2 regions of the Paenibacillus sp. 01T47 genome follow, and region 1 is predicted to be linked to the other one. Evidence: predicted binding sites of a transcription regulator. Region 1 holds the regulator's gene; the other holds the start of a gene.
What was found. Region 1 encodes LexA, which represses DNA repair genes until DNA is damaged. Its sites were predicted from a motif close to CGAACATATGTTCG; they were not measured.
Positions count from the first base shown of each region.

Region 2: the regulator LexA is predicted to act here: its motif matches at 5,385-5,398, upstream of AC1DOV_RS33545 (YhjD family protein).

Region 1 is NZ_JBFTPA010000002.1:285,874-294,027, reverse strand. It holds gene glnA (type I glutamate--ammonia ligase) at 1-923, shown strand, start outside; gene AC1DOV_RS05335 (hypothetical protein) at 1,441-2,070, shown strand; gene AC1DOV_RS05330 (sporulation protein YjcZ) at 2,182-2,292, opposite strand; gene AC1DOV_RS05325 (GNAT family N-acetyltransferase) at 2,449-2,859, shown strand; gene lexA (transcriptional repressor LexA) at 2,946-3,566, opposite strand; gene yneA (cell division suppressor protein YneA) at 3,726-4,100, shown strand; gene AC1DOV_RS05310 (ABC transporter ATP-binding protein) at 4,261-4,980, shown strand; gene AC1DOV_RS05305 (ABC transporter permease) at 4,970-6,325, shown strand; gene AC1DOV_RS05300 (efflux RND transporter periplasmic adaptor subunit) at 6,352-7,434, shown strand; gene AC1DOV_RS05295 (DUF896 domain-containing protein) at 7,556-7,747, shown strand; gene AC1DOV_RS05290 (aldo/keto reductase) at 7,793-8,154, shown strand, end outside.
Region 2 is NZ_JBFTPA010000039.1:15,093-23,246, forward strand. It holds gene AC1DOV_RS33510 (MurR/RpiR family transcriptional regulator) at 1-239, shown strand, start outside; gene AC1DOV_RS33515 (DUF4870 domain-containing protein) at 281-637, opposite strand; gene AC1DOV_RS33520 (PadR family transcriptional regulator) at 850-1,182, shown strand; gene AC1DOV_RS33525 (FtsW/RodA/SpoVE family cell cycle protein) at 1,179-2,546, shown strand; gene AC1DOV_RS33530 (hypothetical protein) at 2,714-2,926, opposite strand; gene AC1DOV_RS33535 (AIM24 family protein) at 3,124-3,918, opposite strand; gene AC1DOV_RS33540 (TerD family protein) at 3,982-4,722, opposite strand; gene AC1DOV_RS33545 (YhjD family protein) at 4,955-5,356, opposite strand; tRNA gene AC1DOV_RS33550 (tRNA-Arg) at 5,530-5,606, opposite strand; gene AC1DOV_RS33555 (HD domain-containing phosphohydrolase) at 5,787-6,938, shown strand; gene AC1DOV_RS33560 (hypothetical protein) at 7,174-7,365, shown strand; partial or broken gene AC1DOV_RS33565 (hypothetical protein) at 7,620-8,154, shown strand, end outside.

The DNA.
Region 1 (8,154 bases):
TCAAAACCGATGAGCGCGGCGAACCTACGACTGAGCTTAATGACCAAGGCGGTTACTTCGACTTAGCACCTATGGATATGGGTGAGAACTGTCGCCGTGAAATCGTTTTGACACTTGAAGAAATGGGCTTCGAGATTGAAGCATCCCATCATGAAGTGGCACCAGGCCAGCATGAGATCGACTTTAAATATGCCGACGCGATTAAAGCGGCTGACCAAATTCAAACATTTAAGCTAGTCGTAAAAACAGTTGCTCGCGAGCATGGCTTGCATGCTTCATTTATGCCTAAACCGTTGTTTGGCGTGAATGGTTCGGGTATGCACTGTCACCAATCGTTGTTTAAAGGCGATACGAACGTGTTTTACGATGAGAAGGACAAGCTTGGCCTAAGTGCTGCTGCTCGTCACTACATGGCAGGAATTCTGCTTCATGCGCGTGCAATGGCTGCCATTACGAATCCAACAATTAACTCCTATAAACGTCTTGTGCCTGGTTATGAAGCGCCTTGTTATGTAGCATGGTCTGCAAGCAACCGCTCGCCGATGATCCGTATTCCTGCTTCGCGTGGTCTTAGCACACGTGTAGAAGTACGGAATCCAGATCCAGCTGCTAACCCGTATTTGGCACTTGCTGTAATGCTCAGAGCTGGTCTTGATGGCATTCAAAACAAGCTGCCTTTACCAGCACCAACAGATCGGAACATCTATATCATGACAGAGGAAGAGCGTCAGGATGCAGGCATCCCGAGCTTACCGCTTGATTTGAAAGAAGCACTGGACGAAATGCTCAGAAGCGACATCATCTGCGATGCGCTGGGTGATCATGCTCTTGCTCATTTCTACGAGCTTAAAGAAATTGAGTGGGATATGTACCGCACACAAGTTCACCAATGGGAACGCGATCAGTATTTAACGCTTTACTAAAATTCAAAAACCTCAACGCTGCTGGCGTTGAGGTTTTTTTTGCGTACAGTTATACAGCTGAAATAAAGCCTAATGAAGTGAAGGCACAGGCATATGTTAATCATATGTCGATAAGTAACCTATATCATCGCTCAGCAACGTCTAAGATGCGCTGAGTTTGGTTTTAAAGATTATCAGAGCCATAATTAAGCAGTGGACTCAAATCGCGCCTAAAGAAAAGTATACAGGTCTAAGAGCTACGGTCTAGTGCTTGTATGTTGATGATATATATGCGTCATTAGTAAAACAAACCTTTATAGGATCAGTCAAACACATGGATAATGTGTTCGTGGCTGGTCTTTTTTAGGTTGACTAGAGCCAGTACCACATAGAGTTAGTACTATTCGGGTGGTTATATAGTTGTTATATTCATAACAGTTAATCAACCCAAGCTAATAAACGAAATCGTGACATATATCTTAAACTCAAAACGACCTAATTATAATCTGGATAATCAACGATAAATGAGGTGAGCAGCATGACAGAAACTAGAATAGATGAAGAAACCAATGGCAGTATTTATGTGTTGCTTACGGACACGGGCACATGGTTTACTCGAATGATCAAATTATTTACTGGTGCACCCTATAATCACGCTTCACTTGCACTGGATATAAATCTGAAGAATATATACAGCTTTGGGCGTAAACGTGCAAACAACCCGCTAATCGCTGGATTTGTCAAAGAAAACGTCTATACTGGAACGTTTCGATATTTCCCTAATACGCGCTGTGTTCTTCTAAAGATTGCTTTATCAGAAAAACAACATGCCGCATTGCTTCAATACATTCGTGAGTTTGAAAAAAATAAAGAAAATTACCGATACAATTTAATCGGATTGTTAGGTGTACTGCTTGAGCTTAATATCGAGCCAACAGATTCATATTTCTGCTCCCAGTTTGTTGCTGAAGCCATGCGGAGCAGTGGTATAAACTTGTGGGAACGACCATCCGCGCAAGTTACACCTCATGATTTTCTTAAACATGAGCAAATGCAAATTGTATATGAAGGATTACTTTATGATTATCCGAAACTTGACCGCAAGAAGCTAATACGAATTTCTAATTTAAGAACAACAGCAGTATTGCTAAGAAAACGTGTAATTTAAAATCTCTCCATCTAAATAACAAAGTAGTGGCTGAAAGGAGCATGAATAGCAAAAAGAAGATCCATCAAATGGATCTTCTTTTGTTAATATGAAGAATGGCTCAAATACGAATTAATATCCGAAGCCAAAGCCGCCGCAACTGCAAGCAATGATCACCAGTAGAATGAATAATACTAAGATGATTCCTAAGCTTGAGAAAGCTCCACCCACGTAACCGGACATTTTTCAATGCACCTCCTTACGAGTTGAATACACAGTATGTTATGCGTGATAAATTCATAGTGATTGGGTGTTTGTCATTTGCTGATTAATTGATGCAGGCATTGCGTTTTTAAGTTAAAGAAGCAGGTTTGTATAAATAATTAGCTTCAGCTTTATATGTACGATTTTACAGCGTATACGGATGCTGCTGTAAATTCTTCAGGATTATATTCACAATTGTCCGATTGGGAAAATTTTTGGCAAGAATCCGATGCTGATTTTCCTTATATCGTAACTGTGAACGATGAGATCGCTGGCTTTGCATTAACCAAAAAAGTAAATGAAAATGACAGACACTATAATTTACTTGCACATTTTTTTATTATGCGAAAATATAGAAGATCTGGTGTTGGTAAACAAGCAGCTAAGCTAGTTATACAAAAGCATAGCGGATTGTGGGAGCTGTATCAGCTTGAACGAAATGTTCCCGCACAACAATTTTGGACCCATGTCATTGGAGAGCTCACAAATCAGAATTTTGTTGAAAGGTTTGAGAATGGCAGACGTTACCAACCCTTTAAGCAATAAAGTTAATGTAATAGTCAAAGAAAAGGCTGAATCAACGTTGCAAATACGTTGATTCAGCCTTTTCTTTATGTACATATGAGTTGGTATTAATGAATATCACGGAAAAGTCCAATGACTTTACCTAGAATCGTTACATTTTGAAGTAATATAGGCTGCATTGTGGAATTTTCCGGCTGCAAACGAATATGATTTTTCTCTTTGTAAAATGTTTTGACTGTTGCTTCGTCGTCCTCAGTCATTGCAACGACGATCTCACCATTGTTTGCCGTTTGTTGTTGACGAACGATAACATAATCCCCGTCATGAATACCTGCTTCAATCATACTCTCACCCATGACATTCAATATAAAAACACTGCTGTCACCAACAAAATGGGAAGGAAGCGGGAAATATTCTTCAATATTTTCTGTAGCAGTAATTGGCACACCAGCGGTAACTTTACCAACAATAGGTACTCTAGCTACGGATAGCGGGATAATGCCATCAGAGCCTTCTTGATCCAAAATTTCAATAGCACGCGGTTTAGTAGGATCTCGGCGTATTAAACCTTTTTTCTCTAGACGGTCCAAATGACCGTGAACGGTTGAACTGGACAACAATCCAACAGCTTCGCCGATTTCTCGAACGGAGGGTGGATAGCCTTTCTCCCGAACTTCATTCTTAATAAATTCAAGAATTGAATGTTGTCGGTTAGAAATCTTCGACACTGCAATCACTCCATTAGTAGGTTTGCAAAAAATTATAACATAGAACTCGAGTTCGTACAAACATAAGTTCTTAAGTACAGAGGTTCGTATTTTTTTCGTTGACACCAAACGTTTGTTCGTGTAATCTAAAAACAGAACAAACGTTTGGGGTGTTGATAAATGATAACCAGTCCAAGTTTTTATAGAACCATTCATAAACAAGATACGAACAAAGCAACAAAGGTCAACCGCTTGATTAGGCATTTCATAAAGCGTCATACTGTTAAACTCGTCGTTTGCACTGCTGTGTTTTTCTTATTGTTTACGAGCTTCCTACTTATGGGGACATACGCTTCGAGTAATACTCCCGAAGCCGCTTCCGCGGAAGAACAAATTATTAGGGTGCAATCAGGTGATACACTCTGGAATATAGCAAAACAAGTTTCAGATGGCAGCCATGATATCAGATATATCGTATATTTGATTAAAGATCGGAATGATCTGCAATCAACAGTAATAAAGCCAGGACAGAAGTTAATTATTCCTAGCATTTAGCTTGATTTTCCATTACAATTCAATAGTTCATACAAAAAATTACTTTCTATTTAAAGTAGATGCAGGCCAATCTACTTCTTTAGAAAGTTTTTTTATGTTTACTGCAGGGTTAACCCTTAGTTTAGCCGTCTATTAAAGGGGACTGAAAGGAGATGCTATTTTGTTACGAGTTGAAGAGTTATCCCACTCATTTATGAATGGGCATGAAACAACCACTGTACTGCAGAAAATAAGCTTTCACGTACATAAGGGAGAAATGATTGCGTTGTTAGGGAGCTCCGGTTCCGGTAAATCTACTTTACTGAACTTAATGGCTGGCTTAATGAAGCCTACAGAAGGCCAAATCTTTATTGCGGACCATAATATTGTAACGATGAATGAAAACCGCTTGGCAGAGTTTAGACGGAAGCATATCGGATTTATTTTTCAAGCGTATGAGTTGATAGCCAACTTGACGGTTAGGGAAAATGTGGAGCTTCCGCTTGTATTTCAATCGATGCATCCTTCAATACGGAAGAAAAAAGCTCTTTCGTTATTAGAGCAGATGGGAATTCCTGATAAAGCAGAGTTATTCCCATCTCAGCTCTCGGGAGGACAACAACAGCGTGTCAGTATTGCAAGATCATTGATAACAGAGCCATCAGTTATTTTTGCGGACGAGCCTACCGGTAATTTGGATACCAAAACAGAGGAAGAAATTATTATGATTTTGAAGCAGTTGAATAAAACGATGGATACTACCTTTATTATCGTAACTCATGAACGTGAGGTAGCAGCACAAACGGAAAAAATTATCACGCTGCGAGATGGTTATCTCGTAACGGATCAGGAAGCCGCACGAGAAAGTATGCTTGCGGGGGGAATTCAAATTGAGAATTAGTGATATTTCAAGATTATCATGGGATCAGGTAAGGCGTAGAAAGGTTGTAACGGCATTATGCGCTGCGGGTATTTCTATTGGATGTGCAGCAATAATAATCGCACTCAGTATCGGTGAATCTGCTCAAGTTTACATTGAGAAACAAATGAATAGTTACTTGAAGATGGATGAAATAACGGTCACAGCCAGTACAGGAGCATACGCTGGCGGCGGAGCATCCACAGCTGATGAAGATTCTTTGCAGAAAGGCAAGTTAACCAAGCAAAAGCTTGACATCATGAGACAAATCGAACATGTCAAAGCGGCATCACCATATCAACAGCTCAACTATATGGAGACGATGACGTTAGATGGGCTTACTTCACAAATTCAAACCGAAATTATAGGTACAGATATTGAGATGCTTTCCGCTTTTGGAAATGACATCAATCAAGGAGAAGCAACGAATGTATTAGGTACTATCGTTCTTAACTATGGAGCGACAATGGGATTTATTGATGAAGAGTCGAAACGAAAAATTCGAGAGCAAATCGATGCCAATCCCTATGATGAAACGGTTTATCAGCAATTTGAGAAGTTAAATCGTGTACCAGGGGCTTTATATCAGAAGCAAATACAGCTTCGTTCCTATTCACCTGATGGCCAAGTCGTGTTGAGCGGACCTCTTCGGGTAATAGGCGTGCTCAAGAAGCCAGCAGGAGTCAGTGATGAGCAGTCGATGTATGACAAAAAAGGTTATGTCTCATTAGAGACAGCGGAGCTCTTGAAGAAAGAGCTGAAGCTAGGGAGTGATGAGCAGGAAGCTTATAACTCTATTATTGTAAAAGTAGATAACCAAGCAAAGATTGAACAAGTAGAGAAGCAGCTGCAGAAACTAGTCGTTACGACGCGAACTAATCTACAGCAAAAGGAACAGCTCGCAAATGAATTTAAGATCATAAAAGCTGCGGCACTTGGTATTGGTGTGTTTATTCTAATCATAGCTTCGATATCGATCGTTGTAGCGATGACGATGTCTACCTATCAGAGACGTAGACAAATTGGGATAATGAAGGTGCTTGGTGCGAATTTGGCTCAAATCCGCAACATGTTCATCATCGAGGCAGCACTGCTCGGATTGCTTGGTGGATTGTTAGGTGTACTTTTCTCGTATTGGATTGTATGGGGTATAAATGCCCTCATTTATAACTTATCCGGCGAGACGGACTCTGTCATTATTTTCATTCCATTTATAACGATTCCAATAGGCATGGCTTTTGCGCTTGCTACAGGTATACTATCGGGTATCTATCCAGCAATAAGCGCTTCACGTACGGATGCTTTAACAGCGATTAGGCGCGATTAATTTATGGTTGAAGAAGGAGCTTACATATGAAAAGAAAAATAAAGTGGGGAATAATCGGTATTATTATTATTGGGATAAGTTTTGGACTATACAAAATAGGCAATCCTCCAAGGCAAACAGAATTCGTTTCTGAGTCTCAGCCAATTACATTCCAAGTGACGAACGAAACGATAGCCAATACGGTTGAAGTAAAGGGGAAATCATTGTATGAGCAGGAAACACTCATCTATGCACCTTATGGCTCCGAGGTTAAACAGTGGGCGGTAGAAGACGGGCAGCAGGTGAAAAAGGGTGATATATTGTTTAACCTGGATCAGACGGCAGTGCAAAACGATATTTTACAAATGGAGGCAGTTCTGCGAAAGGGCAAGCTTGAGGCTGAGTTAAACGATTACCTCAATCAATTGAATGACGAATCAGCGGCGATGGAGTCAACGGAAGAAGCACGAAAAAAAGTGCTCGTTGAAAGAGAAATCGCACGTTTATCCAAGGATGTCAATGAAGTAACAGCGAGCATTCAAGCCAAGGAGCTGCAGCAAAAGAAAAAAATGCTTAATGAATCCAGCTTTCGTTCACCAGCAACGGGAATCTTTTTATTCGATAATCCTAACAAACGGCCACAGGCATTGACCGTCAATGAGTATATCGGCAAAGTCGTTGACTTGAACAAATTGCAATTTATCGCCTTAGTTGGCGAACAGGATGTGTTTCGAATTAAAGCGGGCATGCCGGTCAAGGTGAAGATGAATGCGATGAAAGAGCTGAACCTTTCAGGCAAAGTGCTTAAAGTTTCTAAGTTTGCAAAAACGGGAACGGATCAAAACAATTTAAATCAAGCCGCACAATTTGAAGTCGTAATCGTGCTCGAGCCTAACGAGTATTTGATTGCCGGCCTTAGCCTCAGCGGTGCTATTGAAACTGAACGCAAAGAAAATGCAATATCAGTGCCATCGATTGCGATTATTCGCGAGAAAGATAAACATTTCGTGATGCTCGATACAGGCAATGGTCAATATGAGCGTAAGGAAATAAAGATTGGCCTCGAAACGCCAGAACAAACAGAAGTGCTTGAAGGATTGAAGCCAGGCGATCAAGTTGTTTTGCAATAACGAATGCTGCTGTCTGTCGTTACTTTATTCGAGATGAGCTCTGTTGCCTTGACAACTGATTGGTGGAAATGTAAAAGTAGAGAGTAGAGTTTTTTTCATCATGAGAGGAGTAGAGCATGTAATGGAATTCGATAAAATTATAGAACGTATTAACGAGCTGGCTCGTAAAAATAAATCGGAAGGTTTATCCGATGAGGAAACGGTTGAGAGAGAAGAGCTTCGCAAGCAATACTTGACTGTTTTCAAAAGCAATTTCCGTCAACAGCTTGATAAGATCGAAATCGTTGATGACAAAGATAATGTTAAGCACTAATGAATGTATTGTGTAATCATTTAATATCCAAGATGGGGTGATTAGATGAATTTCAAACTATTAGGCAAAAGTGGACTAGCTGTTTCTGAGCTTTGTTTAGGCACCATGACATTCGGCAATACGACAAGTGAGGAAGATTCGATCGAGATGATCGATCGTTTTGTTGATCGTGGAGGCAATTTTCTCGATACGGCCGACGTTTATGTGAGCGGTCGTTCCGAGGAAATCGTCGGCAAAGCGATTAAAAACAAACGATCTGACATCGTTCTTGCTACAAAAGTGCGTATGACAACATCCAGCAATATTAACGGTGTAGGCTTATCTCGCAAACATATTATGGACGGTGTAGAAGCTAGTCTTAAGCGGCTTCAGACTGATTATATCGATCTGTATCAAGTGCATGTATG
Region 2 (8,154 bases), on a different contig from region 1:
CAGGCTACACTACAATACTGATTACGGATTTGCTCGTATCCGATATGCTGGAGCAGAGCGATCTCGTGCTGCAGGTTGATCGGGGGGAACTGGAGGGCTTTCATTCGATGGCAGCGCCAGTTGCGCTTCTTGATGCACTGTCAGTAGCCGTTACAAAGCGGTGCGGGCAGCAGGCGTTTGACCAATTGGACCGCTTGCATGTGATGAGGAAAAAATATAGCTCGCAGCTTCCTAAATAATAGAACCGCCGGAACGATTTGCGTCCCGGCGGTTCTATGTTTTATTTGAAGAAACGAATGGTTAGAGGATAGCGATAGCCATTGCCCTCTGAAGCACGCATAGACCCAATGATGGTAAATGCAATCCAGAAAATAAACAAAAGCGGTGTAGTAATAAATCCGATGAGAACAAAAATGAGCAAACCGGAAATAATGGAATAAATCATATTGCTGATCTGAAAATTGAGTGATTCCTTGCCATGCATATCCACATAGCTGGATTGATCCTTCTTCAGAAGCCAAATGATGAGTGGTCCAAGAATGTTGCCGAGCGGAATAATTACACCGCTAAAAGCAAGCAGATGGCAAAGCATGCCGTACGTTTTTTCTTCCTTATGAAGTCCGAAAGATTGATTCATTGTGTATTGCCTCCCTTAAATTGAAAACCGCCGATTAATGTGACTTATGTACTTATACGTTAACGCAGCGATAAGATATGCATAAATATATCACCGATTAGCTATTATGGGAATCCATTCCTAAAATGATGTTGTAATCGGTGGTGGTCAACTATATACTTATACATAGATAATCGATGCATAGAAATGCGATACTTAAACAGGAGGGCGTTATGAAAATTAATAAGGAGCTTATGAAAGGCAGTACCGTTATTCTTATTTTGACACTGCTTGACCGTAAGGAAATGTATGGCTATGAAATGACCAAAGAAATTGAAAAAAGCTCGAGCGGTGTGTTTACTTTTAAAGAAGGGACGCTTTATCCGATCTTACATACGCTTGAGGTGGAACAGCTGGTTGAATCGTACTGGAATGAGGATGGCAGCCGCAAACGGAAATATTATCGCATCACAGCGCGTGGAAGAGGGCAGCTGGAGGAGAAGAAGCAGGAGTGGACGTTGTTTCGGACGACGGTAGACCGCGTAATCGGGGAGGGCCATGCATGAATAACAAACCTGTTCAGTATGAGTCGATTCAGGAATACTTAGTGCAGGTTTGCAGACATGTAAAAGCAAGAGATGTGCATCGTGACATCAAGGTTGAAATGCAGAACCATCTGGACGAGCTGGTGGAGGATAAGCTAAACGAAGGGTTATCAGAGGAAGAGGCGGTTCGTGCTGCTCTAGTCCAGATGGGTGATCCTGATCAGATCGGCAAGCAGCTTCATGCAGCACATAAGCCGGTTATGGAATGGGGATTAGCCGCACTTGTCGCAATAATGGTGGGTATTGGCCTGCTTGCTATGTATGCAATGGAATTCGCTTATAGTGATCAAAATATGTATAGTGGGTTTCAATTTTTTCTTAAGAAGGCAGTTTTCACAGCGATAGGTATCGTGTTCATCATTGGTATTTATTTTTTGGACTATCGAAAATGGGAAAAGTATTCATGGTACATTTATAGCGGAACAATTTTTTTGATGGTAGCCTGTATTTTTTATGCAGTCGAAGTCAATGGTTCGAAAAGCTGGCTCACAATCGGGTCTTTTACCTTTGATGTATATGGCACATCTCCTTACCTATTTATGATTGCTTTTGCAGGGACGTTGCTTGTTAAGCATAAGGAGAAGCAGGGACTATTCAGAAATTCATTTTACTTCGGAAAAATGGCGCTTTTATATGCGATCGTGCCCGCTATACTGTATAGCACGGCAAACTCCAATCTTAATTTTATTATATATTTATTTGGACTGACCGTATTAATGCTTTTTGTTGCAAAAACGTACAAGCTGTTTATAACCAGCGTGGGTTCAATCCTAACAGCAGGAACGGTGTTTATTATAAAAATAAATGATCCAGTTCGCTATAAATCCATATGGGAACGATATACCGCATTTCTAAATCCTACTGCTTCCCCTGATGATAAAAACTATTATCTCCAGAAATCCTTGGAATCTATTCGATTGGGAGGGATGTGGGGACAAGGATTTGGCGTTGAGAACCGAATGTTTCGCTATGTTTATAGTGAAATGGTCTTTACTTATTTGATCTACAGTCTTGGTTTGGTTTTTGGTATTGCTATAGTGCTGTTAGCCGTATTGCTGATTGTTAAAGTGATTGGCATGGCAAAAACACTCAAGGATGTATATGCTAGAGGTTTGGTCGTTGGCTCATTTTCAATTATTGGTTTTCATTTCGTCTGGAATATTCTGATGTCGTTTGGGCTGCTGCCTATTAATAGCATGACGATGCCTTTCATATCGTATGGCGGTACAAATGCCATTATCGAATTAATGGTCATGGGATTGCTGCTAAGCGTCAATCGGAGAAAAAATATGATCAGCTTACTAAATCGCGAGCCATCAAGATAAAAAAAGGACTATCCTATTGTAGAATATCTACAGTAGGATAGCCCTCTTGATTAGAAGCTGCCTGGAGCGGGTGGACGGGTAGGGTAATTTTGCTGATTGTTTTTGGAAACGCCAATGAACAGGAATAGGGCTGTAGTAAGATGCATGATCATGCCGAGAATAGGTATTCATGCTAATACAGATGTAATGATCCCCAAAATACTGCCTACGACTGGCTTATTATGTTGCGAGCAAAGAACAAGCGTTACGATATGAAGAATGAGCGTTGCAAATAATAGCGTGTATCCAGATAACATGACTAGGGTGCCACCCAGCAAGGGGATTCCTAAGATGCCTTCAATAATAGCAGTGACTAGTAAAAGTGTACCTGCAGCTTTCATTTTATTTTCCTCCTATTTCTATATTTAAATTATTCTATGGGGCAGTTTTTGTTTTCTGTTTATCTTTGTACGCAGCGAAAGCGATCCGGGTTACATGCTTTCAAGCAAAAAGGCAGCTATCCATAGGAGAGCAGCTGGTTTTCAAAGAAAACAGCCCTGCCGAACGATACGGCAAGGCTTATATCATTATCCGATGCTTATTTCAGAAACTTGCCGATAATTCCACCAAGCCCACTGTTGCTGTCATGTCCTCCTTGGCTGCCGCCAAAGGTGTTGTTGAATGCGCTGCTCTGCGTTTGCGGTTGGTAACGGTTGTCATCCATACCGAATTTCACGCCGCTCTCACGTTCAAATGGCTGTATAATAACAACCTGATTAGGGTCACTGAATTCGTACATATAAGATTCCCCGGAGGTTTGGCCAATAAGCGTTTTCCAGTTTACATCGATCTTCACACTTGGGGAAGGACCTGTCCAAGCTACGATGGCATCAGGATCTACACGGCAAGGGCCTTGCAAAACCAGTGGATTGCCTTTGGTTTTTACGGCAACCTGTGCGCCCTGTCCGTTGTAAGTAAGTTTGGATGTAAACAAGCCGCGCTGGGAGAGGACACCCGTTCCAATGATGGTAACGCCATAATGACAAGTATCCGTAAATGCGAGCAGATCCTCACTCTCAACACTTACGCTTTGCCATGGTCCGCCTTGCTCTAAATTAATGATTGTAACATGAGAGTTCTCATCCGCGAGATATACGATGCCTTGTCCTTCGACTTCCATAATCTCTAAGTTTTCTCCCGTTACTTTACGCATACCATGGTTGATCACTTGTCCGATAACATTTCCGGAATTCGTTCCTAACAACCGCTTAGAATATTTGAATTTCTTGTTATAGGCTTGATCAGCAACCATCGATCCTTTTTTGGCAAAAAACTGGCCTTGTCCTTCTGCTTTCAAAAATAATTCCCGTTCGACCTGGAATTGAAACGGCATGCGGGGTAACCTCCATATAATATATAAAATGAAATTATAGCTGCTTCATTAACAAGTAAGCTGTTACATTGCCCCGTAATGCGCACATATGCCCACTAGATCAAGCGACAAGCCTGTTCCAACAGCATTAAATTTCCATTCATTGCCGTGGCGATATACTTCTCCAGCTAGGATGGAGATTGAGGTGGAATAGTCCTCGGATAGATCAAATCGGCAGATCTCGGCTCCGTTTGCTTGGTTCACGACACGGATATATGCATTGGAAACTTGTCCAAAGTTTTGGTTTTTGCGAATAGCTTCATCAATTGTAACGGTAAATACGATTTTTTGGATATCCAAAGCTACTCTGGATAATTGAATTTCAACCGACTCATCGTCACCGCTGCCTTGTCCGTCACGGTTATCACCCTTATAGCGTGTTGATCCATCGGGGCTCACGAGATTGTTGTAGAAAACGATATGACTAGTGGAAGAAACCGTGTTTGTCTGATTCAGCATAAACACCTCTGCATCTAGGTCATAGCTCTGGCCTTGCAGGTTATTTGTGTCCCATCCAAGTCCGATTTTCAATAAATCAAGCCCTGCATTATTTTTGGTCAAATCCAGCTTCTGTCCTTTGGTAAGGATAAGCCCACCATTAGGACTGGCCTGAGGAGCGGGAGCTGCGCCAAAAGCGTTATTTATTGATCCGCCCTGAATACCCCCTTGTTGGATACCGCCTTGCTGAATACCGCCCTGTTGAATGCCGCCTTGGCCTCCAAGAATGTTGGATGGTCTTCCTGGCGGATTTAAATTAATTCCCATATGAACTGCCTCCTCAATGCATAATAAAAAGCTGTTTTTTCGACAATAATTTTGGTTAAAACTGTATGTTTTGTAGAACGATATGAAACTATTTGTAGTATAGCAGATTGGAATGGAAGATTATAGCGTTGTATGACGAAATTACGAGTAGAGAAAAGAGCCTCACTTCAATAGTGAGACTTCTTAAGAAGCTTTAAGAGGATCGTCTGTTTTTTTGATCATCGAGGGATGCTTATTTAGTGAAAATCTCAGCACTATAGGTTGAAATACACTTATTTATCTCATTACGTATGTAGGCATGCGAATAAGCAATCTGGTCTTCAAAACCGCGGCAATTATAGCAATAGCTGATCTGTTCAGCAGTGTTTTTATACATGCACAGAGTAATGCTTTTCTGAAGGAGCTGCTGTGTATTTGTTGTTAGATCTGTTTTCATTTTTGCAATCATAATGTCTGCTGCCCTAGTAAAAATAGAACGTAAAGTTCGCGCTTTTCTCTCAAGCTCGCGTCTATTTCGTTCAACAATAACGAGAGCTAGTGGAAGGATAATAGCTTTGTGAAGAAGCTGTATCTCATCGTGAGCAGGTGGATGGTACAGGTATGAATTGTTTACTTTGGACAACGGCATGGCCATTTGTAAATCACCTCATGCACATTATATGCGAACAAACGTTCCGTAGTCAATGTATCCTGATCAGGTGTCTTATAAAAATTATTCGACACTAGTCTAATTGGTGTGGTGTAGATGAAAACAAAAAAAGCTTATTGCCGGCATTAGCAATAAGCTTTATATTTTCGTGAAAGAAATGGCGCGCCCGAGAGGGCTCGAACCTCCCACCTAACGTTTAGGAAACGTTTGCTCTATCCGGATGAGCTACGGACGCGCAGCAACATTGATTATAGCATGGGTGCTTTAGGTGAAGCAAGATTAACCATTTTAGTGTAAGACTATTGTATTTTTTTGTCGAATAACTGCGCTTTTATATGGAATCAAGAGGATAAAAAGCATGTAAAGGCGAATAGAGGTAAGGATAACGAGTTTGATCGGCTGGAGGATTGTTCGAATGCTTGAATTCCAAAATGAACCGCAATCGTTTCGATTGGATTTGTCGCCTGAACAAATGCTTAAGGTGATTTTTGAATATACAGCTAAAATAGCGAATGAAAAGAAGCTGGATGCTGTCCTTATCTTAATGGCCAATATGGGCAGAGAGATGGTCGTTGCAGATCGGTGCACCGTCTGGTTGATTGATGCTGCTCGCAATGAGCTTTTTACAGCGGTAGCTCACGGGGCTTGCGAGATACGGATTCCTTACGGCAGCGGGCTGGTAGGAAGTGCTATAAGCACGGGACAATCTATTTTTATAGATGACGCCTATGAAGATCCAAGGCACAATCCGGATAACGACTTAAAGACCGGTTATCGGACGAAATCGATTATGACGATCCCTTTTCACAATAATCAAGGAGAAGTAATTGGTGCCTATCAAGCCATAAACAAACTAACAGAGAAGCAGATATTCTCGGTGAAAGATATGGAATACTTATCGCTTGCTGCCTCTTACTCAGGCAAGTCGCTTGAGTCCATCATGCTGTATGAGGAAATAATAGAGACGCAAAAAGAGATTATTTTGGCAATGGGAAAAATCGGTGAAGGCCGCTCGCAAGAAACGGGCAATCATGTAAAACGGGTTGCACAATATTCATATGTTTTGGCAAAAGGACTAGGCATGAGTGATCCTGAAGCAGACATGCTGCGCAGCGCATCTCCAATGCATGATATCGGCAAAGTAGCTATTCCGGATGCTGTGTTGAAAAAACCAGGGAAGCTAACGGCAGAAGAGTATGAGCAGATTAAGGAGCATGCCATTATCGGTTACCGATTATTGCACAATTCCAAGAGACCGCTGCTGCAGGCTGCGGCGATCGTGGCTTGGCAGCATCATGAAAAGTGGGACGGTACCGGATATCCGCAAGGCCTTAAGGGTGAGGCTATTCATATATATGGGCGAATTACTGCGCTGGCAGATGTATTTGATGCTTTAAGCAGCGCAAGAATGTACAAAGAGGCTTGGGGGATGGATCGCATTTTGGGACTGATCAAAGAAGAACGGGGGAGGCATTTTGACCCTCAGGTGGTAGATGCTTTTTTTGAACAGCTGCCGCTTCTTTTGGAAATAAGAGATCGTGATGCTGATTGGCTGGAGAAGGAGTAGAAGCTGCTTGCAGACCTTGTTGGGGTGAACCCAATGAGGTCTTTTTTGTTTTTAAATTCAGTGTCTTCCAAGCCTTGATTTAATAAATATAGGGCGCTTGCTTGTACTTTGCTTGAAAGGCTAGGTATTTACCGTGTTCGAAAACCATTTTGGACATAGACTGATTTAGTTATTATAAACACGTTATAAGCTAGAGCGGATTACAAGCTAAATAGCGGAGGGTGATAAAACGTCTATGAACAAAAGGCTTCAAGGGCAGAAAATAAATGAAGCGATTTACAAATTGGAATCAGCGAGAAATTTAATTAAAACGAAACACTTAAAACACGCTGAGCAGCAAATACATGAAGCAGTCGCTTCGATGGGCAGTATTGTTCATAAAAAACGGAAGAAAAATGCAAAATCTGATCTTATTGGAGGTGTATAGAGTTGGCGCATAAACGGTCGAAATGCTTAAGAAAACTAAACTTAGCGATTGTTGAGCTGCGGAAGGCCAGAAGGCTTACACGTAGAGATAAAATTAGAAGAGCTAAAGTTGATGTGAAGGACTCTATCATAATCCTCAATAGTGCTTTGAAATGCCTGGGCGGCCATTCTTCAAAACCGAGTAAAAGAGTAAAAAGGTGCGTAAGGGGGCCAAGAGGGTATAGAGGGTCGAAGGGAGATAAAGGACCTCGAGGTTTGAGGGGGCACAGAGGTTTTCGTGGAACGGATGGAGAAACAGGCGCAAAAGGAGCAACTGGGGCAACGGGAGCTGCGGGCAGTCCTGGGGCAGCAGGTGCTGTTGGGTCAACAGGTGCCACGGGAGCTACAGGAACTACAGGAACTACAGGTGCTACAGGAGCAGGCTTAAATGGTATTGTTGCATTTAATCCACTCGCAGCACTTGGCTATCAAGCAGGGCAAGTGGTTACGTTTAATGGGAGCTCGTATGTTGTAAATACGTCTTCTCCAGTAGGAACACCCGGTGTTTCGCCAGACTATACGCTGCTTGCAGCAAGCGGAGTAACTGGTGCTACAGGAGCGGGAGTAGGTCTAGATGGCGTCGTGACTTATGATCCACTCGCAGCATCGGGGTATCCAGTCGGTCAGGTCATAACGTTTAACGGAAGGACCTATGTGGTGAATACGGCGCCGCCAACAGGCACACCAGGTACTTCGCCGGATTATACGCTGCTTGCAGCGAGTGGTGCTACAGGTGCGACGGGTGCAACAG